DNA from 3 places in the Shewanella alkalitolerans genome. Region 2 is predicted to be linked to each of the others. Evidence: predicted binding sites of a transcription regulator. Region 2 holds the regulator's gene; each other region holds the start of a gene.

The links. Region 2 encodes FliA, which starts transcription of late flagellar genes. Its sites were predicted from a motif close to CTAAAGNTNNNNNNNNNNNNGCCGATA; they were not measured.
Region 1: a site for FliA is predicted at 2,050-2,076, ahead of K0J45_RS07695 (flagellar protein MotY). Genes of this name have one in related genera too.
Region 3: a site for FliA is predicted at 6,878-6,904, ahead of K0J45_RS10505 (VC2046/SO_2500 family protein). Genes of this name have one in related genera too.

The regions. Positions count from the first base shown of each region.
Region 1 covers NZ_CP080422.1:1,704,641-1,712,518, forward strand. The annotation lists gene K0J45_RS07685 (DUF3137 domain-containing protein) at 138-1,154, shown strand; gene rnt (ribonuclease T) at 1,254-1,967, opposite strand; gene K0J45_RS07695 (flagellar protein MotY) at 2,136-2,996, shown strand; gene K0J45_RS07700 (prolyl oligopeptidase family serine peptidase) at 3,605-5,758, shown strand; gene ybgC (tol-pal system-associated acyl-CoA thioesterase) at 5,917-6,315, shown strand; gene tolQ (protein TolQ) at 6,305-6,994, shown strand; gene tolR (protein TolR) at 6,994-7,428, shown strand; gene tolA (cell envelope integrity protein TolA) at 7,432-7,878, shown strand, end outside.
Region 2 covers NZ_CP080422.1:1,527,420-1,535,297, reverse strand. The annotation lists gene K0J45_RS06835 (ParA family protein) at 1-744, opposite strand, end outside; gene K0J45_RS06830 (membrane anchored protein in chemotaxis locus) at 791-1,342, opposite strand; gene K0J45_RS06825 (protein-glutamate methylesterase/protein-glutamine glutaminase) at 1,407-2,519, opposite strand; gene K0J45_RS06820 (chemotaxis protein CheA) at 2,613-4,853, opposite strand; gene K0J45_RS06815 (protein phosphatase CheZ) at 4,869-5,606, opposite strand; gene cheY (chemotaxis response regulator CheY) at 5,620-6,003, opposite strand; gene K0J45_RS06805 (RNA polymerase sigma factor FliA) at 6,046-6,765, opposite strand; gene K0J45_RS06800 (MinD/ParA family protein) at 6,758-7,639, opposite strand; gene flhF (flagellar biosynthesis GTPase FlhF) at 7,644-7,878, opposite strand, start outside.
Region 3 covers NZ_CP080422.1:2,346,528-2,354,405, reverse strand. The annotation lists gene uvrB (excinuclease ABC subunit UvrB) at 724-2,742, shown strand; gene rrtA (rhombosortase) at 2,887-3,471, opposite strand; gene queC (7-cyano-7-deazaguanine synthase QueC) at 3,465-4,148, opposite strand; gene queE (7-carboxy-7-deazaguanine synthase QueE) at 4,333-5,001, shown strand; gene K0J45_RS10525 (PLP-dependent cysteine synthase family protein) at 5,143-6,204, opposite strand; tRNA gene K0J45_RS10520 (tRNA-Tyr) at 6,488-6,572, opposite strand; tRNA gene K0J45_RS10515 (tRNA-Tyr) at 6,613-6,697, opposite strand; tRNA gene K0J45_RS10510 (tRNA-Tyr) at 6,729-6,813, opposite strand; gene K0J45_RS10505 (VC2046/SO_2500 family protein) at 6,939-7,427, shown strand; gene K0J45_RS10500 (DUF406 family protein) at 7,500-7,787, shown strand.

The DNA of each region.
Region 1 (7,878 bases), 180 kb from region 2:
CAAGATTCTCTATCTCGAAGCAAATCAAATCGAGTAAGCTAAACGATTGTTTTTCAATCGATCGAATCATCATCACTTGACGTGGGCCGCAAGATATCCGCTAATTGTCGCTCAAGGACATTAGCAAGGATAGATGTATGAATCCAATGGAGTTTGCGATTCCGGCCGAGGACAAGCAGGCCTTTAGTCAATATTACGCGAAACAGATAGCCCCTAGGTGTCGGCGTTATGAGTCGGCTCGTCAGGCGGCGGCCGCTAAGTATCTGGCCCGCAGAAAAATAAGCGCTCCCGTCACCCTGATAGGATTACCTGTCTTTTTGGCATTTTTTGCCCTGAGTTTTTATGGCGCAATAGTGCTCGATTTTGAAGATGGCGTATTTTATATCGGCTTTGCCGGCGCCATTTTATCTATCGTCGCGGTGGCAAGCGTTATCATCTGGGCGAGTAGCGAGATAAATCAATTGCGCACTAAGATAGTCGATGAGATCTATCCACTGCTGCTCGGCTATTTTGGCAAGAGCTTTGAGTTGAATCCGTCGAACTTACCCGAACTGGATGCTTATAAGGACTATGGTCTCTTTCCAAAATATGACAAGGGCTACTTTGACGATTCGGTTAAGGGCAAATACCACAATGTGCCTTTCCTGATGAGAGAGCTGACGCTACTCGAGTATAAAGGGACTAAAGACAATAAACCCCAATACAAGACCTTGTTCGAAGGGCTTTTGATTGAGTTTACGCTATTAAAGAAATTCTCTGGTAATACCCTGGTGCGTCAGGATAAAGGAGTTATTGGCAACAGCTTAGTGCAGTTTAAACAGAAGCTGACACGGGTAAAGCTGGAAGACCCAACCTTTGAGCGAGAGTTTCAGGTGTATAGCGACGATCAAGTCGAGGCGAGATATTTGCTAAATACGGCGACCATGGAGCGTATGCTTTCACTGTCTCGTTTCTACCGTGGCGAACTAGAGGCGAGTTTTAAAGATGGACGACTGCTGATTAAGATCGCCTGCAAGCATAACTATTTTGAACCTAAACTGGATCTGCTAAAACCACTGGATTTTGTCGATGACATAGAGCAGGTGTTTAAGGAGATCTATGAGGTGTTTGATTTAATTAAAGCCCTGAATCTGGACAGTCGTACAGGGCTGTAAATATCGGTTTAATTATTGATAGCTCGCCGCATCCGCTACGAGCTATCAAGCTCTCACTTTCAAGCTCTTATAAGAGTTACGATTGATACTCGCTATTTGTTAGCCGTTAGCACTAGTATCTGTGTCTTGCCCGCTAGCCAGCTCGCTGGCGGCTTCATCGCTACCTGTTTCTTCGTTAGGCGTGGCCACCGGCCAGCCGCCTAAGGCCTTCCACTTGTTGACGATATGACAAAACAGCTCGGCGGTGCGCTCGGTATCATACAGGGCGGAGTGAGCCTCTTTGTTGTCGAAGGGGATACCGGCAATCTCACAGGCCTTGGCCAAAACCGTGTGGCCCAGGGCAAGGCCCGAGAGGGCGGCGGTGTCGAAGGTGGCAAAGGGATGAAATGGCGTACGCTTGAGGGCGTTGCGCTCAATCGCCTGGGTGACGAAGCCATGGTCGAAGGCGGCGTTGTGAGCCACTATGATGCTGCGGTGACAATTTGATGCCTTCTGGTGCTTTTTGACCTCTTTAAAGATCTCTAAGAAGGCTTCCTTCTCGCTGACGGCGCCGCGCAGCGGATTGCTTGGGTCAATACCATTAAATGCCAGGGCTTCTGGCTCTAGGTTGGCGCCTTCGAAGGGCTCGATATGATAATGTAACGTCTTATCCAGCACCAAGTCGCCATTATCATCCATCTTCAGTAGGGTGACGGCGATCTCCAGCAACGCATCGGTTTGAGCATTAAAACCCGCGGTTTCAACATCTATGACGACGGGAAAGTAGCCACGAAATCTATGCTTAAGTTTGTGTGCGTCGCAAATATCGCTCATTAAAATATCCAAAGTGAAGAGTGGGGGGCTATTATGAAGTATCCGATGGGAGCTTGTCATGTTTGATTGGTCAATATATGGGCTAAAGGAATGCTAAATTAGGCCGATAGGGATAAGTAACGTAATTAACAAGAGTGACTGTCTATGTGGGTTAGGGTGCTATGTGCGATGACATTCGGGATTGGCTTGAGTCTGGCGACGACGGCGCAGGCCGAGTTGCGTCACTATGTGGCCTCCCTGGAACAGTCTTCCTGGCGCCTGAGCGGCAATACACCCATCATCTGTCGCCTGGAACATGAGATCCCATCCTATGGCAAGGCGGTGTTTACCAGCCGCGCCGGTAAAGATCATGATTTAAACTTTAGCCTGGATATGTGGGTCAAGCCTGACGAGGTGACCAGTGCCAAGTTGATGAGCATGGCGCCCGCCTGGCGACCTGGTGTGGTATCCCGTCCCATAACCGATCTCACCTATCAGAAATATTTCAGTGGCGAGGTGCCTAAGAAGGCGGCCTGGTCCATGCTCAATGAGCTAGAGCGCGGCATGCAGCCGACCTTCTATTATGCCGATTGGTATAACCGTTCCAGCAAGGTAGCCGTAGGACTGTCGGCGGCGAACTTCGGTCGACGCTACGCCGAGTTTAAATCCTGTCTGGCTAATCTCTTGCCCTATAGTTTCGATGATATCGCCTTTACCGTGCTGACTTATGAGTTTGGCGGCTCTGAGCTGACCCGTTACTCCAAGGCGCAGATCGCTAAGGTGCAGGAGTATCTCTCTTATGATCCTGAAGTCGAGCTGGTGTTGATCGATGCCTATACCGATAGCTTCGGTGGTCGCTCGGTGAACAAGAAGGTATCGGAGAAGCGTGCCAATTCGGTCAAACAGCTCTTCCTGTCGGCGGGTATCCCCAATGAGCGTATCCATACCTATGGTCACGGCGAGCGTCGCCACGTGGCATCCAACGACACCATAGATGAGCGGGCGCGTAACAGACGCGTAGTGATCCGCCTCAGCAAGCCGCTGGATTAGAGTAGCTTTATTGAGTTAATAATATTTATGGAAACCGGCCAATAAGGCCGGTTTTTTGTTATCGGCCCGGGATAGAAAGAGAGCGCTGGCAAAAGCCTGGTAAAAACAGGCAAAAAAAAGCCCACTTAATCTTAAGTGGGCCGCAAATAAATCATTGCAATCAACAAATTGAAGGAAGGAAGTCAAGCATAAGAACCAGGGATGAATTCACGTGACTGGCACGGGAACTCGGAGTTCTTGTTTCCCATCTACCAGCGGGGTAGACACTTCCGGAAAACGAGGTGAATTATAGGGTCAGACCATTTGTCCTACAAACTAGAAAAATTCCCGCCTTAGATTAGTATTTCTAATGCCTGGGGAGGGTGTTTAAAGGGCCGGATTCACACATTTGGGGTATTTGCGCTTGATTACGCAAAATTGCTGCATAATTTCACGATTTATATAATTCATCCATGTTGTTTTTTTATTAACAAGTCAATTTCGCAAATGCCGGATTCGTTTATTTGTAGCCATTGCACGGTTTTTTTTTACTTGTATAGTACGAGGTTATTGGGCGCTAGCTCACAGGTTTACCATTAATAATAACGAGATATCCAGGACGGCTACAGATGGCTCTTAAGACGATTTTATCCAAGCAAACCCTTTTGCTTGCCGGATTAGGTTTAACACTCATGGGTTGCCAGTACCATGCCAATGAAACGGCAGCGGCGCAGGCAGCGGTTCAGCCCCAGGGCGTGGTCGAAACAATTCACGGCGTACAGGTTGCCGACCCTTACCGTTATCTAGAGGAAGAGAGTGACGCGACCCATGCCTGGGTGAAGCAGCAACAAGAGGCTGGCCATGATTTTCTGGCGCAGCTGGAAAACAAGCAGGCGATCGTCGATCGTATCACAGAGCTGTGGAACTTCGAGAAGGTCACAGCCCCTAACGAGCGTGGTGACAACACCTTCTATTACCGCAACGATGGTCTGCAGGCGCAATCAGTCCTCTATGTGAAGAATAAAGCCGGTGAAGAGAAGGTCGCCCTCGACCCTAACAGTTTCTCTACCGACGGCACAGTCGCCCTGAGCGGCGTCTCTGTCAGCGGCGACGGTAAGATCATCGCCTATGGCGTTTCTAAGTCGGGCTCAGACTGGCAGCAGTGGCAGTTTGTGGACGTGGCGACCGGGGCCAAGCTAGGCGATGAGCTCAACTGGATTAAGTTCTCCAGCGCCGAGTGGAGCAAAGACAATAAAGGTGTCTACTATTCTCGTTATGACGCGCCCGAAGGCGGTAACTTGCTGGCCGACGTTAACTTTAACCAGAAGGTCTACTATCACCAGCTGGGCACAGATCAGTCTCAAGACAAGCTGATCTACGAGCGTCCACAGAATAAAGATTGGGGCTTCGGCGCCGAGGTATCGGAAGCGGGGGATTATCTGTTGATCTCCATTTCGCAGGGCACAGATAGCCGTAACCGTTTCTTCTATAAGTCACTGATCGATGCCAATGCACCAGTGGTCGAGCTAATCAGCGAGCTTGAGGCCGAGTACAGCTTCCTGGGTAACGACAAATCTGTCTTCTACTTCAAGACAGATCTCGATGCGCCAAATGGCAAGATAGTGGCGGTGGATGTGAATCGTCCAGCCAAGGCAAACTGGAAGACGGTGGTTCCTGAGTCGAGCGACCCTATCGCCAGCGTGGCCATCATCAACGATCACCTGGTGGTCAGCTACCTGCACGACGTGCTTGGCAAGCTCACTATCTTCAGCATGAATGGCGTGAAGCGCCAGGATATCGACCTACCGGGTAAGGGCAAGATTGCCGGTCCATATGGTAAGCGCAGCAAGGATTACTTCTATTACACCTTCAACAGCTATGTGCAGCCACAGACTACCTATAAGTTTGACTTTAAGACGGGTCAGTCTAGCCTGTACGCTAAGCCTAAGGTCGCCTTTAATCCGGACAACTATGCCTCTGAGCAGGTGTTCTACACCAGTAAGGATGGCACCCGTGTACCTATGATGATCTCCTACAAGAAGGGATTGACCCTTAACGGTGAAAACCCAACCCTCTTGTATGCCTACGGTGGATTCTCTATCTCGCTGACGCCAAGATTCAGCCCGGCTAACATCGCCTGGATGGATATGGGCGGCGTATACGCAGTGCCAAACCTGCGCGGCGGTGCAGAATATGGCGAGAGCTGGCACCAGGCGGGCATGTTCGATAAGAAGCAGAACGTGTTCGATGATTATTTTGCCGCGGCCGAGTATCTGATCGATAACAAGTACACCAATCGCAGCAAGCTAGGTGCCTATGGTCGCAGTAACGGTGGTCTGCTGATGGGCGCAGCAGTGACTCAGCGTCCAGACCTGTTCGCCGCCATTCTGCCTGCGGTAGGCGTGCTGGATATGCTGCGTTTCCATAAGTTCACCATCGGCTGGGCCTGGACCAGCGAATATGGCAGCGCCGACAATGCCGAGCAGTTCCCTGCGCTATTGGCCTACTCGCCTTATCACAACATTAGTGAGCGAGATTACCCGGCGACTATGGTGATGACGGCGGATCATGACGATCGTGTGGTGCCGCTTCATAGCTTCAAGTTTGGCGCCTTGCTGCAGGACAGACAGACGGGAGATGCACCTATCATCATGCGAATCGAGTCAAAGGCTGGTCATGGCGCCGGTAAGCCGACGGCGATGAAGATTGATGAATTTGCCGACATTTACAGTTTCTTAATGCATAGCTTCGGCCTTGCGGTGCCGAGCAAGATAGGCGGTTAAGTAAACCAACCTAAAAAGGGAAGTGAATAACTTCCCTTTTTTATTAACAAAATTTTATGCAGTTAGTCCCGGCAACAGGGGCGTCAAGCATTCACAATTGCCTGGGCACTCGGTATAGTAGGCCTCTATTTAATCTGAATGTTGAGCCGTTTCTAGCTATGTTTCGTTGGCCTATATCCGTTTATTACGAAGATACCGATGCCGGTGGAGTGGTGTATCACTCTAACTACCTCAATTTCTTTGAGCGTGCCCGCACCGAGTGGTTAAAACAGATAGGGGTGAAACAGACGCAGCTACTGGCCGACGATATTGCCTTCGTGGTTAAGCATGCCGATATCGATTTTAAGGTGGCCGCACGCTTCGAGCAGGACCTTTTTGTCGAGTCTGAGGTCATAGAGATGAAGAAGGCCTCTATGGTGTTCCGTCAGCTTCTATTGGATCAAGACGGAACCCTCTATTGTGAAGCGCACATTCAGGTGGCCTGTGTGGCATTATCGCGCATGCGGCCAAAAGCCATTCCCCATCATATTGTTCAGGAGTTAAAGGGTGGAAGCTGATATCTCTTTTATCGGGCTGTTTTTACAGGCCAGTCTATTAGTTAAATTCGTCATGTTGACGCTGCTGGCATTGTCCGTGGTGTCTTGGGCGGTGATTATTCAACGTAGACGCCTGCTGACCTCGGCTCGTCAGCGTTCGCTCAAGTTTGAAGACAAATTTTGGTCCGGTGTCGATCTCAATAAGCTCTATAAGGAACTCTCTGCCAGACAAGAGAGCAATACCGGCTTAGAGGCGATGTTTTACGCCGGCTTTAAAGAGTATGCCCGCCTGAGTAACCTTAACGGCAAGGTGCCTGCCGCCGTGATGGACGGCTGTTATCGCGCCATGCGCGTCTCGCTCTCCAGAGAGCTTGAGAAGCTGGAGACCCATCTGCCATTGCTGGCAACTATCGGCTCGACCAGCCCTTATATCGGTCTGTTTGGTACTGTGTGGGGGATCATGAACTCCTTCATCGCGTTGGGCGCCGTTGAAAACGCGACACTTGCCATGGTGGCCCCGGGTATCGCCGAGGCACTTATCGCTACGGCCATGGGCCTGTTTGCGGCGATCCCTGCGGTAATCGCCTACAACCGCTTCTCGACTCAGGTGGAGAAGATAGAGATGTCATACGCCAACTTCATGGAAGAGTTCTCTAGCATCCTGCATCGTCAGGCCTACAGTGAGAAGGAAGTCGGCTAATGCAGCAGGGTTATCAACGCAAGAGGCGTCGTCCGGTTGCCGAGATCAACGTTGTCCCTTATATCGACGTGATGTTGGTACTGCTCATCATCTTCATGGTGACCGCGCCTATCGTGACCCAGGGCGTAAAGGTGGATCTGCCCCAAGGGAAGGCCGAAAGCCTGCCTGCCGACAGTAAGCCGCCCGTGGTGGCCTCTATCGATGCCGACGGCGATTATTACCTGGATATTGGCAGCGCCAGCAGCAAAGAGGTGTTGGATCTCGAAGAGATCGCGGTCAGAGTCAGCGCCATAGTGCAGCTGGAGCCTGAGCGCCCTGTGGTGGTTAAGGCCGACAGAAGCATTCCCTATGAGCGGGTGATCCAGTTGATGGTGACGTTACAAAAAGCAGGCGTACCTTCGGTAGGCCTGATGACAGATTCGCCTGAGGAGTAGCAGGTGGCAGGGAAATCAGAATTTACCGTTCCACTCATCATTTCAGCCAGCATTCATGTTGGCGTGATAGTTGTTTTGGCCATGGGCGTCGATTTTAGTGAGAAGCCCAAGGTGGTGCCTCAGGCCAGTGCGCCGGCGGTGCAGGCTGTGGTGGTGGATCAAAAGCGGGTTAACGAACAGGTTGAGAAGCTAAAAGCCGAGAAGCTAGCCGCCGAGCGCAAGGAGAAGGCGCGTCAGGAGGAACTGGATCGTAAGGCCAAAGAGGCTCGCCAGGCCCGCGAACGTGAGCAGGAGCGCATCAAAAAGCTTGAACAGGAGCGCAAGCAGAAAGAGCTAGAGACGCAAAATGCGGCCAAGGCTGCAAAGGCTGCCAAGCTCAAAGAGCAGCAGGAGAAGGAGAAGGCCGAGAAGGCCGAGGCCCAGCGTAAACAGAAAGAGGCCGAGCGCAAG
Region 2 (7,878 bases):
CAATCTCTCATAGGCCTTAACACCGCGTGAATGGCTGGCGTAGTGTGAGGCTGGCAGATGCGCCAGGCTGGCGTCACGAAACTTGGTATCCACCGGGATAACATCTGGCCAAAGTACATCGCCGTACTCTTCCCCCAACTGCTGTAGGGCGGCAGGCGAGGCCTTGGTGCGTCTGTCGTACATGGTCGGAACGATTGTATAGCTGTAGGTGGTGCTCTTAGAGCGTCCCATGAGCGTCATGGTCTTGACCATGCGATCTAGCCCCTTGATCGCCAGGAACTCTGTCTGCACCGGAATAATGATATGTTCACTGGCCGCGAGGGCGTTAACCATCAACACCCCTAACACCGGAGGACAGTCGATGAGGGCGACGTCGTACTGGTCGGCGACTAAGGCAAGCAGGCGTTTAAGGATCAACCCCATCCCTTCCTGATGACCGAGCGAGCGATCCAGCGTTGCCAGCGCCATGGTGGCCGGCAAGAGATCTATCCCTTCCACCTTAGTGGGGACGATATGGGCAAGCACCTGATCTTTATTCAGGTTCTTGTGTTTCAGAAACAGATCATAGAGCGAGGCGGGCACCTCTTCGGAATCTATGCCCAGGTAGTAGCCCAAGGACGCGTGGGGATCAGTGTCTATCATCAAGACTCGTTTACCCCGCTTTGCCATGGCGCCAGCCAGGCTCGCCACTGTGGTCGTCTTACCCACGCCCCCTTTTTGATTTGCTATGGTCCAGATCTTCAAGTAAAACCCCTTAAATCCTCGAGCGTATCGCCATCAGGTTATCGTTTTAATTATCTTCGCGAGTCGTAACTCGAATGCCGCCATGGGGCAGGCTTATTACTTTAACACCATCTTTATCTTCTGACAGCTTAACCGGCTGCGATGGCGTTTTACCATCCTGTGTCGCCTTATCTGTGGCGCTGGCCACCTTTTGCTCGCTCTGGTGCTCACTTTGGTGTTCACCCTGGCTTGATTCTTCAGCTTCTGCCGCAGGTAACAAGGGCGTTAGCCTGGTCTGATCCTGCTGCTCATTTCGATTAACAGTCTGTTCATCGAGACTATCGGTTCGTTGACTAAGACTGTCTGTAAGGCTAACTGCCTCTTGCCTTGCGATCGCCTCAGGCACTTCTGGGCCAATCTCGACTCTCACCTGGCTGCCAGGCTCTGCCTGCTTGATGATAGACTGAGTAAATTCAGGATTATTCTCCATCCAATCTGCCAAGGCCTGCGCCTGCTCGTCGGGCACCATCAGCAGCACCTGACTCTTCTCGAGCTGGACAATTTTCTCCTCGAGCAAACCATTCTTATGTCGCAAGTCGAGATAGAGTGATCCGGTCACTAGGCAGCAAACTAACAAGAGAAAAAACAGCAACAGCACAGTGGTGCTGAGGCTTTGTCGCTGCCTAGCCACGTCCGCTCTCGCGAATGATGGCCTCGGCCATATCATCGAGTGCTATCGACTGACTGGATATCCCTGCGGCGGTTACCGCCTGTGGCATGCCGTAAACGACGCAGCTGGCCTCATCTTGAGCCCAGATAGTCGCCCCGACATTCTTAAGCATCCTGGCCCCTTCGCGACCATCGGCGCCCATGCCTGTCAATATCACGGCCAGGGTCTCGCCGCCACTCAGCTTTGAGGCCGAAGCAAAGGTAATATCGACACAGGGCTTGTAGTTCATATCCATGCTACCGGCCACTATCTTGATGCGACCATAGGTGCCGCCGCGCTCTAACATCATCTGCATGCCACCTGGTGCTAGGTAGGCGCAGCCTGCCCTGAGCTGATCGCCATTTTGCGCCTCCTTCACCTCGATGGCGCACAGGCCATTTAAGCGTGCGGCGAAAGCGAGCGTAAAGGCCGCCGGCATATGCTGGATAAGCAGAATAGGATGAGGATAGTTCGCCGGCAGCTTGGTCAATATCCGCTGCAGCGCAACGGGGCCACCGGTTGAGGTGCCGATCAACAAAAGCTTATATTTCTTACCACTGGCGCGGGTAACAGGCGCGCTCGGACGCGGCGCTGGACGCTGCGCCATCTCTCTTGTCGGCGCTGTCGTAGAAGCAGAGGTTGTCGCTGGCTTTGGCGGCACACTTCGAGGCAGTATGGGACGGAATACGCGGCGACGGCCCAGCGCCTTGATGCGCTGCTGCAACAGAGCGATCGCCTCATCCTTGTTGGTGGCAATATCTTCAAATCGTTTAGGAAGAAAATCTAACGCACCGGCTTCCAGGGCATCCAAGGTTGCCTTGGCGCCATCGTGGGTAAGGGATGAAAACATCAAGATGGGGGTCGGACACTTCGCCATGATCTCACGCACGGCGCTAATGCCGTCCATCACTGGCATCTCGATATCCATGGTGATCACTTGTGGCTTTAATTGCTCAGCGAGCTTAACCGCCTCGGCGCCATTAGACGCCGTGCCTATGACCTCTAACTCCGCATCCTTGGTGACAATCTCACTGACTCGGCGACGAAAAAAGCTTGAATCATCGACAACTAATACTTTTATGGCCATTCAAATTCCTATCTACAACAGGATCCTTGCCGAAACAAAGCGTGACGCCTCTGGGCATCACGCTGATCCTCTAGCTCACTGTGCCACTAACTGTTATTTCTTGTTCTTGGCGTAATGTTTCAATAAGCCGGGCACATCTAATATCAATGCGATGCCACCGTCAGAGGTAATAGTCGCGCCAGCCATGCCTGGGGTGCCGTGTAACAAGGTGCCCAGTGGCTTGATCACTACCTCTTCTTGACCTATCAGAGAGTCAACCACGAAGCCTATTTGCATGGTACCCAGCTGGACTATCACAACGTGGCCGTGTTGCTTGTCGCCATGCTTAAAGCTCACCGCCTTACGACTCAGCCAATGCTCGAGATAGAAGAGTGGTACCGCCTTTTCCCTCACTATGACGGTCAGCTGGCCATCGACAACATTTGTCTTTGTCAGATCCAGGTGGAAGATCTCGCTAACGCTCGACAGCGGCAGGGCAAATACCTGCTGAGCCACTTCCACCATCAGGGTCGGCATAATCGCCAGGGTGAGTGGTACCTTGATCTCCAGGCAAGTCCCCTTACCCTTTAATGAATCGATATGCACGGTACCGTTTAACTGAGTGATACGCGTCTTCACCACATCCATGCCGACGCCGCGGCCTGAGATATCGGAGATCTCCACTTTTGTAGAGAAGCCTGGGGCGAAGATGAGGTTATAGGCCTCTTCATCAGACATGCGCGCCGCCGCATCCTCATCGAGCACGCCGCGCTTGATGGCGATCTGCTTGAGCTTATCTGGGTCCATCCCCGCGCCATCATCTTCAATCTTGAGCAGGATATGGTCACCTTCCTGACTGGCAGAAAGGGTAATAGTCCCGGTACGCGACTTACCATTAGCTTCACGCTCGTCGGGCATCTCGATACCATGGTCAACCGAGTTACGCACCAAGTGAACCAAAGGATCTGCAAGGGCTTCAACCAGGTTCTTATCCAGATCTGTATCTTCACCTATCATGCGAAGATCGATCTCTTTATTCAGGCTGCGCGCTAAGTCACGTACTACACGAGGGAAGCGGCCAAACACCTTCTTGATCGGCTGCATGCGCGTCTTCATCACCGCCCCCTGGAGATCGGCAGTTACCAGGTCCAGGTTGGCCAGCGCCTTAGACATATCCTCATCATCGCGGGAAATCCCAAGGCTAAGCAGGCGGTTACGCACCAATACCAGCTCACCGACCATGTTCATGATCTGATCCAGGCGCGCGGTATCGACGCGCACTGTGGTTTCCGCCTGAGGCATATTGGTCGCTGGCGCCTTGGCCGCGGCCTTCTCTTTCACCACAGGCTTAGGAGCTGGCACCTCAACGGGCTGTGCCTTAACACTCGGTTGCGCAGGAGCTGCCATTTTAGGTGCGGAGACCTCTGGCGCCTTAGGGGCCGCCGGAGTCGCAGGCTTGCTGGTCTCGCTGCCAGGGCCGGCACCGGCGCCATGCAGCTCATCGAGCAGCTTTTCAAATTCATCGTCGGTGATCTCATCGGCATCCACCGGCGGCGAGGTTGGCTCAGGCACCTTGGCAATTGGGGCCGAAGGGGCCTGGAATTTACCCGAGCCATGAAGTTCATCGAGCAGCGACTCGAACTCATCGTCTGTTATGTCGTCGCTATCGCTCGCCTGAATCGGCGCCGCACCGGCAGGCGCCGTACTTGATGGGCCCTTACCACTGCCGTGAAGGGCATCGAGCAGGGCTTCGAATTCAGATTCATCGATCTCATCGATATCGCCTTCTCCGACGATAGAGGTCACGGGCGTATCACTTACCGGCTCGTCGAACAGTTCGACACCGTCATCGAGCGGCATATCAAACAGCTCGATACCATCATCTGCTGGTATTTCGACAGCCGGTTCAACCGGCGTTTCGGCAACGGCCTCGGCTGACGCCCCGCCCTGCTCAGATGGCAATAAGCCACCAGAGCTCAATAATTTAAGGTTTGCTAACAGGCCTTCATCGGCAGGGCTTTGCTCTACACCCGCCTGGGTCTCGGCAAACATAGAGTTGATGGTGTCGACGGCCTGGAGAATGATATCCATCAGCTCGGCAGAAACGCTGCGCTTACCTGTACGCAACAGGTCGAAGGTGTTTTCCGCTTCGTGACAAACATCCACCATGGGCGTCAGACTCAGGAAGCCGGCGCCGCCTTTAACGGTATGGAATCCCCGGAAGATGGCATTGAGTAGTTCGGTGTCGTCGGGGTTATTCTCTAACGCCACCAGCTGTTCAGAGAGAAGCTCAAGGATCTCGCCCGCTTCAATCAAAAAGTCCTGCAGTATCTCTTCATCAACATCAAAGGACATTCATATGACTCCTACTTAGAAACCTAGACTCGACAGCAAGTCATCGACTTCATCTTGCCCTGTCACGACATCATCACGCTGATCAGCGTTCATAATAGGACCTTCAGCTTCGACGCACTTCTCAGATGCACGGGGTTTATCCGTGGCGGGCTGCTCGCCAAATACGGTCAACATAGAGACCAGGTTATTCTCAACCTCTCGCACCAGCTCGATCACCCGGCGGATCATCTGTCCGGTCAGATCTTGGAAGTCCTGGGCCAGCAATATGTTGTTGAGTAACTCTTTTAAACGATTGGAATCGGATTCGCTACGCTCGATGAACTGCTGAACGTCATGGCAGAGCGCCTTGAATTCGTGCAGCTGAATATCTCGACGCATCAGGCGATCCCAGGAAGGCTTAACGGCCTGTACGTTCATGGTAAGGGCATCTGCAAGGGGCAGAGACTCTTCGACGGCGTCCATGGTTTTATTGGCGGCCTGCTCAGTCATGTCGATGACATAATTGAGGCGCTCTTTGGCATCGGGAATTTCGCTATTAGCCAGCTCCACGAGGCGACCGTCCACCTGAAAGTCCACTATGGCACTGTGAAGCTGACGGGTTAGGCGACCCACCTCGTCAAACAGCTCTTTCTGAATCGGGCTGGCGATATCGCGAATTAGCTCATCGGCCATCTCTTGTTGACCCGCCTCTAGCAGATCAACGAGTTGCTTGGCCTGTGCTAGATTGATCAGCCCTGAAGTTTCTGCCTGCATAGCTCAACCTTGATTAACCGAGTCGTTCGAAAATTTTGTCTAACTTCTCTTTCAATGTCGCCGCAGTAAAAGGTTTCACCACATAGCCATTCACACCGGCCTGCGCCGCTGCAATGATCTGTTCCCTTTTCGCTTCCGCAGTCACCATCAACACAGGAATGTGCTTCAGGTTGTCATCAGCACGGATAGCCTTTAACAGGTCGATCCCCTGCATGCCAGGCATATTCCAATCGGTCACGACAAAGTCAAAATCGCCTTTCTGCAACATAGGCAAGGCTGTCGAACCGTCATCTGCTTCCTGAGTGTTATTAAAACCCAAGTCTCTCAACAAGTTCTTGATGATGCGTCTCATTGTTGAGAAGTCGTCAACAACGAGAATCTTCATATTCTTGTCCAAGGTTTCCTCCGCGGAGCTGTTTTTATATTGCTCATGTAATCGTTATATTTTGGTCCAATGCTTGAGTTTAGCTTTGAGTCTGAGCATCGCCTGGCTGTGTATCTGGCTTACTCGGGATTCGCTGACATCAAGTACGGCACCGATCTCTTTTAAATTTAATGCTTCGTCATAATATAACGACAAAACTAATCCATCTCTTTCTGGCAGTAATTTAATCGCCTCGACGAGGGCCTCGTGGAACTGTGTCTCTGCCAGTGACTCAAATGCGTCGTCCTGATGATCGTCTTCCTGTCTTACTACATCGACCGATACACCAAGATCTTCAATTCCAACTACTTTCCCGACAGAAACATCATTAAGAATATGATGGTACTCATCGAGCGTCATATCAAGTCGATCCGCAATTTCATTGTCTTTTGCGTCACGTCCAAGTTCTTGTTCTAGCTCGTCAATCACCTGGGCTATGCGTCGCTGATTACGGTGAACCGACCTGGGTACCCAGTCTCCTCGCCTAATCTCGTCGAGCATGGAGCCGCGAATACGGATACCGGCGAAGGTTTCAAACTTGGCGCCCTTGCTGCCATCGAACTTGGCCGAGGCTTCAAGCAGGCCCATCATACCTGCTTGTAACAGATCATCCAATTGCACCGAGGCGGGTAGACGAGCGAGTAAATGGTGAGCAATCCTTTTTACCAACGGTGCATACTGTTCGACAATAGAAGCTTTGTTATCTAAACAAGTATACGCAGCGGCTTTACTCACTCGTACGATCCTCTTGATATTCGGGACGTTGAACCAATCGCTCTACAAAGAACTCCAGGTGTCCGCCCGGTTGTTGTGGCACTGGCCAGCTAATAATCTTATTCGCTAGGCCGTGATAAGCAATTGACGCCGGCGACTTAGGAAATGCCTCGACGATCAACTTTTGTTTACGAACTGATTTGCGAAGGTTTTCATCGAAGGGGATAGTCGCAACCAGCTCTAGGGCCACGTCGAGAAAACGGTCGGTTACCTTGCTAAGTTTAGCGAACAACTCCATCCCTTCTCGCAAACTTCTGACCATGTTTGCCACAATCTTAAATCTGAATACGCCATGCTCTCGGCTAAGAATCTTAATCAAAGCATAGGCATCGGTAATAGAGGTCGGCTCGTCACACACCACAACCAACACATCTTGAGAGGCACGAGAGAAGCTGAGAACCATGTCTGAGATACCTGCCGCGGTATCGACCACCAGGATATCAAACTGGGTCTTCATCTCGCTGAAGGCACGGATCAGACCCGCATGCTGCGCCGGTGTCAGCTCGACCATGGCCTGGGTGCCAGAGGTGGCTGGAATAATGCCAATCCCCTTAGGACCGCGTACGATAATATCGTCAAGGTCGGCGTCGCCAGATAATACGTGGGAGAGATTGCGCTCGGCTCTCAGGCCCAACATGACATCGACGTTGGCCAGGCCCAAGTCGGCATCGAGCACAAGCACGCGCTTGCCCTTCTCGGCCAGGGAGACGGCGGTATTGATCGATACGCTGGTTTTACCTACGCCACCCTTACCACCGGTTACGGCAATTACTTTTACTTTTTCGTTATATGGTTGATTCATCATACGTAAACCGCTTGCTTGATCCCGACTCATTATATTACTCAAATGCGTAGGCCTGTTCATATGACCTTTCGTTATTCTGTATTGGTTGCACTTTCTTTTCGAGTACCGACAGGGCCTTGTTGGCTAAGGCTAAGGTGTCGGCTACTTGCATATCTTCTGGCACTCTTTGTCCATCGGTGACATAACTCAAAGGTAATCCACTTTGAATCAACACACTCAACGCCGGTGCCAAGGCCACTGATTCATCTAATTTGGTCAAAATCGCACCG
Region 3 (7,878 bases), 820 kb from region 2:
TGAAGACGGAGCGCATATTAAATCGCTCTTACACATGAGTCAACTCGACTTGGCAAAAAAAGTGTAATTATGCTGTTAAGTGCTCATCTAATGCGCACAGTGATCGCTAAGTGCGCATTTTGCTGCTTTAACGGCCATATCTGGCTGAAATTTATCGGCTATTGGCATTTTATGCTGACGCTATATGACAGCCGACGACGCTCCTCTGATAGGCTGGGTTTTCAAATGTAGTAAAATTACATCCTTATAGCGAAAAGGGCGGCGATGTGTAAAAGGGGCTAAAGCCGCGATTATCCTGAGGTTGCGGGAGTTATCCACTAAATCTGTGGATAAGCCTGTGGGTTAGGCACTAAATCGCCGGGCAAACGCAGTGGCTCTGCGGGTTGTACTTAAAATGACAAGAATTAGCGCATCTTAATATTGGCACCAATTATCAACAACTTATGAAAATCAAGCCCCTTAATGCATTTATCTGCATGACGTTACAGATATGTAATGAGTTTTGGCCCTTCACTTGTGTATTAAATTGGCTACAGGCGTGAGTTTTAGCCTGTTTTTTGACCGTCGAGTACAAATTTGCCGCTTGTACAAAACTTACATGACAAACCGATGACATTTATGGGGTGTTTTGGTGAATTCTGCCTAATAAGAAAATGAACCGTCTCATTGGCTAATAGCTGTGGGTACTTTAAGATAGGTGCACAGCTATAAAGGAGTGCACCATTGAGTGAATCAGCATTTGATCTCGTTTCGCAATACGCGCCGGCTGGCGATCAGCCCGGCGCGATCAAGCAACTTGTCGACGGCCTGGATGCCGGGCTGGCAAGCCAGACACTGCTTGGGGTAACGGGATCCGGAAAAACCTTTACCATTGCCAATGTTATCAAGCAGATGCAGCGCCCAACTATCATCATGGCGCCCAACAAGACCCTGGCGGCCCAGCTCTATGGTGAGATGAAGGAGTTCTTTCCTAATAATGCCGTCGAGTATTTCGTCTCCTACTACGACTATTATCAGCCCGAAGCCTATGTGCCGTCGACCAATACCTTCATCGAGAAGGATGCCTCGGTCAACGCCCATATCGAGCAGATGCGACTCTCGGCCACCAAGGCGTTGCTTGAGCGGCGCGATGTGGTGCTGATCGCCTCTGTGTCGGCCATTTATGGTCTGGGCGACCCTGAGTCCTACATGAAGATGTTGCTGCATCTGCGTCAGGGCGATTTTATGGGCCAGAGGGAGATCCTGCAGCGCCTGAGCGAGCTGCAATATACCCGCAACGATATCGAGCTGGATCGCGGTACCTTCAGGGTGCGCGGTGAGGTGATCGATATCTTCCCCGCCGAATCTGACAAGCAAGCGATCCGCGTCGAACTGTTCGACGATGAAATTGACCGCCTCAGCCTGTTTGATCCCTTGACCGGCCATATTCTGCAGCGCATCGCGCGCACCACTGTCTATCCTAAGACCCACTATGTGACGCCCAGAGAGAAGATCCTGGCGGCCACAGAGGAGATCAAGCAGGAGCTCAGAGAGCGCAAGCAGTATCTGCTGGACAATAATAAGCTTATCGAGGCGCAGCGGATCTCTGAGCGGGTGCAATACGATATTGAGATGATGACAGAGCTGGGATACTGCTCCGGCATCGAAAACTACTCCCGCTATCTCTCTGGCAGACGTCCGGGTGAGGGGCCGCCGACCCTATTGGACTATCTGCCCGCCGACGGCCTGTTGATCCTCGACGAGTCTCACGTGACTGTGCCACAGATCGGCGCCATGTATAAGGGGGACCGTTCGCGCAAGATGAATCTGGTGGAGTATGGTTTCCGTCTGCCCTCGGCGCTGGACAACCGTCCGCTCAAGTTCGAAGAGTTTGAGTCTTTAATGCCACAGACCATCTTCGTGTCGGCGACCCCGGCGCAATATGAGCTGGATAAGAGTGACGGGGAGATCGCCGAGCAGGTGGTGCGGCCGACTGGTCTGTTGGATCCCGAGATAGAGGTGCGCCCGGTGGCAATTCAAGTGGACGACCTCTTGTCTGAAGCCAACAAGCGCGTCGCGGTGAACGAGCGGGTGCTGGTGACCACGCTAACCAAACGTATGGCGGAGGATCTCACCGAGTATCTCGATGAGCATGGTGTCAAGGTACGTTATCTGCACTCAGACATAGATACGGTAGAGCGGGTGGAGATCATCCGCGACCTACGCCTGGGTGTATTTGATGTGCTGGTCGGCATCAACTTGCTCAGGGAGGGCCTGGATATGCCGGAGGTCTCCCTGGTGTGCATCTTAGATGCCGATAAGGAAGGCTTCCTTCGCTCAGAGCGCTCCCTCATTCAGACCATAGGTCGCGCCGCCCGTAATGTGAACGGTAAGGTGATCCTCTACGCCGACAATATGACTAAGTCGATGGCCAAGGCGATCGGCGAGACAGAGCGTCGCAGGGAGAAACAGCATGAGTTCAACCTGGCCAACGGCATCACACCGAAAGGGGTGTCGAAGAAGATTGCCGATGTGATGGATCTGGGTGACTATAACGAGCATACCGCCAAGGTGTTGCCGAAATACCAGAAGGTCGCCGAGTCCAGAACTACCTATGCCAAGCAAGATGCGTCCAGCCTCAGCCATCAGATCGATGAGTTGGAGAAGCGTATGCACCAGCATGCAAGAGACCTGGAGTTTGAACAGGCAGCAGCGCTGCGTGACGAGGTGCTGGCCCTGCGTGAGGCGCTTATTAAGGCTTAGTCTGATCACGCTGCAGCGATTCATAAAAGAAAAGGCTCACCTAGGTGAGCCTTTTTTATCTTTTCAGAGCCAATGTTATAAGCAATGCCGTTAACTCGGTTATTAGCGTTAGGTCATTAGCGCTTTGTCATTAGTGCCTAGTCATTAGCGCGCCAGTCGCCTGATGAGACGATAGAGCAAAAATACCAGCACGCCGCTGATCACACCTACCAAATGCGCCTCTGTGGCGACCCTGGCATCGATCAGCTTAGTGATCTGATCCGTGGCACCGTAATACTGCTCATAAGCCACCTTGAAGCAGACGCCGGCAAATAGCAGGTAGCCGGAGCGGATCTTCATCTGAATATCTTTTAGCGCGCCGTAGGCAAACAAACCATGCAGCATGCCGCTGAGGCCTACATAACCGCCTAAGGTGGGGAAAAACCAGTAGAGGCCTAGCCCCTGAAGTAGGCAGAGCAGGGCCAACAGTAAGGTGAAATTACCGGCGCGGTAGTGGTTCTCGTGCAGAAAACTGATCACCCACAGACCTGCTAGGTTCATCAGCAGGTGCCAATGATTGGTGTGCAGCAGATTGCCGCTAACCAGGCGCCACCACTCTCCGTGCGCAATGGCACTGCGGCGAAAGGCGAGCGTGCCGTCTAGGTGGAGAAAGTAGAGCAGAGTGCAGAGTATGCTGATCCCCAGCACCACGCTATAGGGCGTAGCGCGCGACGTGAGCCGACCTAACATTTTGCGTCCAGTTCGGCCATGATGCCTGCTTTGTCTTCCAGATAGTCATTCAGTCCCTTGGCTCTCAGCAGGCAGGCGGGGCAGGTGCCGCAGCCACTGCCGACGATACCGTTGTAGCAGGTGAGGGTCTGGTCTCTGACCAGCTCCAGGCTGTGATATTTGTCTGCCAGTGCCCAGGTCTGGGCCTTGTTAAGCCACATTAAGGGAGTGACAAGCTTAAGTTCACGATCCATTCCCTGCTCGAGCGCCGATTGCATTGCCTTGATAAACGAGTCGCGACAATCTGGATAGCCGGAGAAGTCGGTTTCACACACGCCGGTGATCACACTCTCGGCGCCCAGCTGATAGGCATAGATCCCGGCCAAGGTGAGAAACAGTATGTTGCGGCCGGGCACGAAGGTGTTGGGCAGGCCGTTTTCCATTAATTCATTCGACACAGGGATGGCATCACGGGTGAGGGCTGAGATAGCCAGCTCGTTCAATACGGTCACATCCAATATCTTATGACTGGCGACTTTGAGGTCCTTGGCCAACTTGGCGGCGGTGGCGATCTCTTCGCTGTGGCGTTGGCCATAATCGAAGGTAACCGCATGCACTTCATCATATTGATTCAGGGCTTGAATTAAACAGGTGGTGGAGTCTTGTCCGCCACTAAACACGACAACAGCTTTAGACATCTGATCTGTCCGGATAGAAAATTTGTCGATAGTTTAACTGACCATGAAGGCCTTGCAAATTTTCTTGTGGCGATCCGCCTATGCCATCGACAAATTGGTGAAACCTTGGGGAATTAATGGGGTTATACTTGCTTGTAGGGGCAAAATCTTCTATAAAAGCCGCCCGCAAGTGACGAGGTTTAAGATGAAGTATCCGGTTAATGAAGTTTTTGAAACCATCCAAGGTGAAGGGGTTTACACGGGCGTGCCGGCGATCTTCGTCCGTCTGCAGGGCTGCCCTGTGGGGTGTTCATGGTGCGATACCAAACATACCTGGGAAACCTTAGCCGAGAATCGCGTCTCTTCGGAGCAAGTGATCCAGGTGGACGGCGCCATCGGCCGCTGGGCCGAGCTGGATGCCCGTGAGCTGCTGATGCACTTCAAGGTGCAGGGCTTTAGCGCCAAACATGTGGTGATCACCGGCGGCGAGCCTTGTATCTATGATCTTATCGCCTTAACTCAGGCCTTTGCCGATGCCGGCATGCAGTGTCAAATTGAGACCAGCGGGACCTTCGATGTGTTGGTGGACCCTCGTGCTTGGGTGACTGTGTCGCCTAAGATCAACATGAAGGGCGGATATAAGGTGTTAGAGCAGGCGCTGGAACGCGCCGATGAGATCAAACACCCGGTCGCCAAGGCCTCCCACATCGAGGAACTTGACGAGCTGCTCAAAGGTATAGACACCCTTGGAAAGACCATCTGCCTTCAGCCGATTAGCCAGAAGCCCCGCGCCACCGAGCTGGCGATGAAGGTCTGCATCGAGCGTAATTGGCGCCTCTCTATTCAGACACATAAATATCTGAATATCGATTAAGTATCAGGGATACTTATATTCACATAAAAAAACGGCGCCAACCGGGAGTAACCAGTTAAAGGCGCCGTTTTTGTTGATGACTCATTAAGCTTGCTTATCTTCTCTAAAGTCCTTGATCCAGAGACGAAAAGATTGAACTGGCTATTCCAAATGCCCCGACTCGTTAAAGGTCGCTAGCTTGGTCTGATACTCAGTGATGTCGCCAATATGCTCATCGACCCATTGCTTGTCGTAGTAAGTATCGAGATAACGATCTCCCGAGTCGCATAGTAGGGTAACGATAGAACCGGTTTGACCGTTGGCATGCATCTCGCTCGCTAGTTGCAGGGCGCCATAGAGGTTGGTGCCTGTAGAAGGACCTGCCTTGCGACCTATCAGCGTCTCTAACCAATAGATGGTGGCAATCGATGCGCCGTCGTCAATCTTGACCATATGGTCGACAACGCCTGGGATAAAAGAGGGCTCGGCCCGTGGCCGGCCTATCCCTTCGATACGGCTGGCGCCGGCGCAGCTGATACTGGCATCGCCACTATGGTAATAGTCGTAGAATACCGAATTTTCTGGGTCCACCACACAAAGCTTGGTCTTGGCACACTGGTAACGAATATAGCGGCCTATGGTGGCCGAGGTGCCGCCGGTGCCAGGGCTCATCACGATCCAGCTGGGGACGGGATGCGGCTCTTTTTGCATCTGCTCGAAGATGGAGTTGGCGATATTGTTGTTACCGCGCCAGTCGGTGGCCCGCTCTGCGTAGGTAAACTGATCCATATAGTGGCCCGATAGCTCGTCGGCCAGGCGCTGTGACTCGGCGTAGATCTGACTCGAATGCTCGACGAAATGGCAGCGTCCACCATAAAACTCGATCTGTTGGATCTTCTTCTTGGCGGTAGAGGCGGGCATCACGGCGATAAATGGCAGCCCCAGTAGGCGCGCGAAGTAGGCCTCGGACACTGCGGTGCTACCGGAGGAGGATTCGATAATGGGCGTATCTTGGGTGATCCAGCCGTTACAAAGGGCGTAGAGAAATAGAGAGCGCGCCAGGCGATGCTTGAGGCTGCCTGTGGGATGGGTGCTTTCATCTTTTAGGTAGATATCGATGCCGGGCAGCATGGGCAGTTCCAGCTTGATCAGATGAGTGTCTGCACTGCGTTGATAATCAGCCTCGATCTTTGCGATGGCCTGGTTGACCCAAGATTGATCCATTGTGGCTCCTGAGGTTATTGAGCGGATAGACCTTATAGCTTAACGAAATAATTTATAACGAAAAGGAAAATCGAAAAGAAATGCGACCGAGCGTTGAGGGCGCTTGTTGCGATAATTGAAGGAGCGACTGGAAAATTACTTAAGCCCTAGGCTGCAGTGGGTAGCAAACGGGACGAAATTAGTTTTGCTTAAAAACAGATGCGCTTTAAGGCAATAGATAAAATAAACGGGGAAGTTAAGTTTTAAGATAAAGCTGAGAGATGAAATAACGCGGGAGAAAAAATGGTGGAGGGAGAAGGATTCGAACCTTCGAAGGCTGAGCCGTCAGATTTACAGTCTGATCCCTTTGGCCACTCGGGAACCCCTCCATATTTTTTACAGCAGCACAAGGTAATAACAAGATAAAGATGGTGGAGGGAGAAGGATTCGAACCTTCGAAGGCTGAGCCGTCAGATTTACAGTCTGATCCCTTTGGCCACTCGGGAACCCCTCCACGAGTATCTCTTTATTACATTGTAGGCAAATGGTGGAGGGAGAAGGATTCGAACCTTCGAAGGCTGAGCCGTCAGATTTACAGTCTGATCCCTTTGGCCACTCGGGAACCCCTCCTCAATTGCGGCGGCCATAGTAGTCAGAATCGTTGGCGCTGTAAAGCCCCAATTTAAAATAATTACTAAAGTTATGGCGCAAGCGGTCGATTAAATAGCAACGAGCTGTTTTATTGATGTTTTTTTATGCGAACTAGTCAGTTGATCATCAACGAAAATCAATTGGGAACCCGACTCAACCAGGCGATAGTCGATCATCGCCGGGGGGAATTTGGTCTGCTGCTGGCCATGTTGTCAAACGACGCCCGCGATATGGCGCAGTTTAACCTGGAGCAAACCCCCAGTGATCTTGAAACGAAACTCAAGCGTCAGTTTGAGTTACCGGACGCTCAGCCCCTGACCAGCGCACTGCATCTGGGTGAAGACAGAGATAATAGTGAGCAGTTTCATCAATCGGGTCTCTGTGGTTTTCATCTACAGCAATATTTAAACCCCGAGCCTTTGGTGCATAGAGGGCGAGATCCACTGGCGATGCAAGAGGTGTTGGCTAACTGCGATCCCGTTACCCTGGCGCGTTTTCATAATGAACTCGACGCCGATGCACCTGTGATGGAGCTGCCCCATTTTACCGAGCAGATCGTCAGGCAACGTGCGTTAGGAGACATTTTGGCTTAGTTTTAAGTGCGAACGCTCGGGTTTTGCTATATATAGCTAAGAGCATTTTCAGTAAAAAGGTTAAGCGTCAAAATGAAGAAGATTCAAGAAGGTCAATCCGAGTTAGTCAACGATACCTGTAACGATTGTGGCAGCTATGCCGACATAGGTGCGGTGATCGATGAGTTTGACACAGTACTGACTCTGGTTCGTGAGGGTGACAAGGCTCAGAGTGAGTTGCAAGCCTTGGCAGAGGCGGCCAAACAGCGTTTCGAGGGTGTGAAGAGTGACATTAAGGCGGTAGAAGCCGGGCTGGAGCTACGTCTGACCTTTGGTTACAGTGCCGAGAAGATGATTTTTCAACTCGAGCATGGCCTCTAATAGGGGCCAGCCATATTTGCTTGCTAATTAGCTAGTTATTCGTGTAATGTGCACAAATTGAACGTTAAATAATAACAATAACATCTATGTT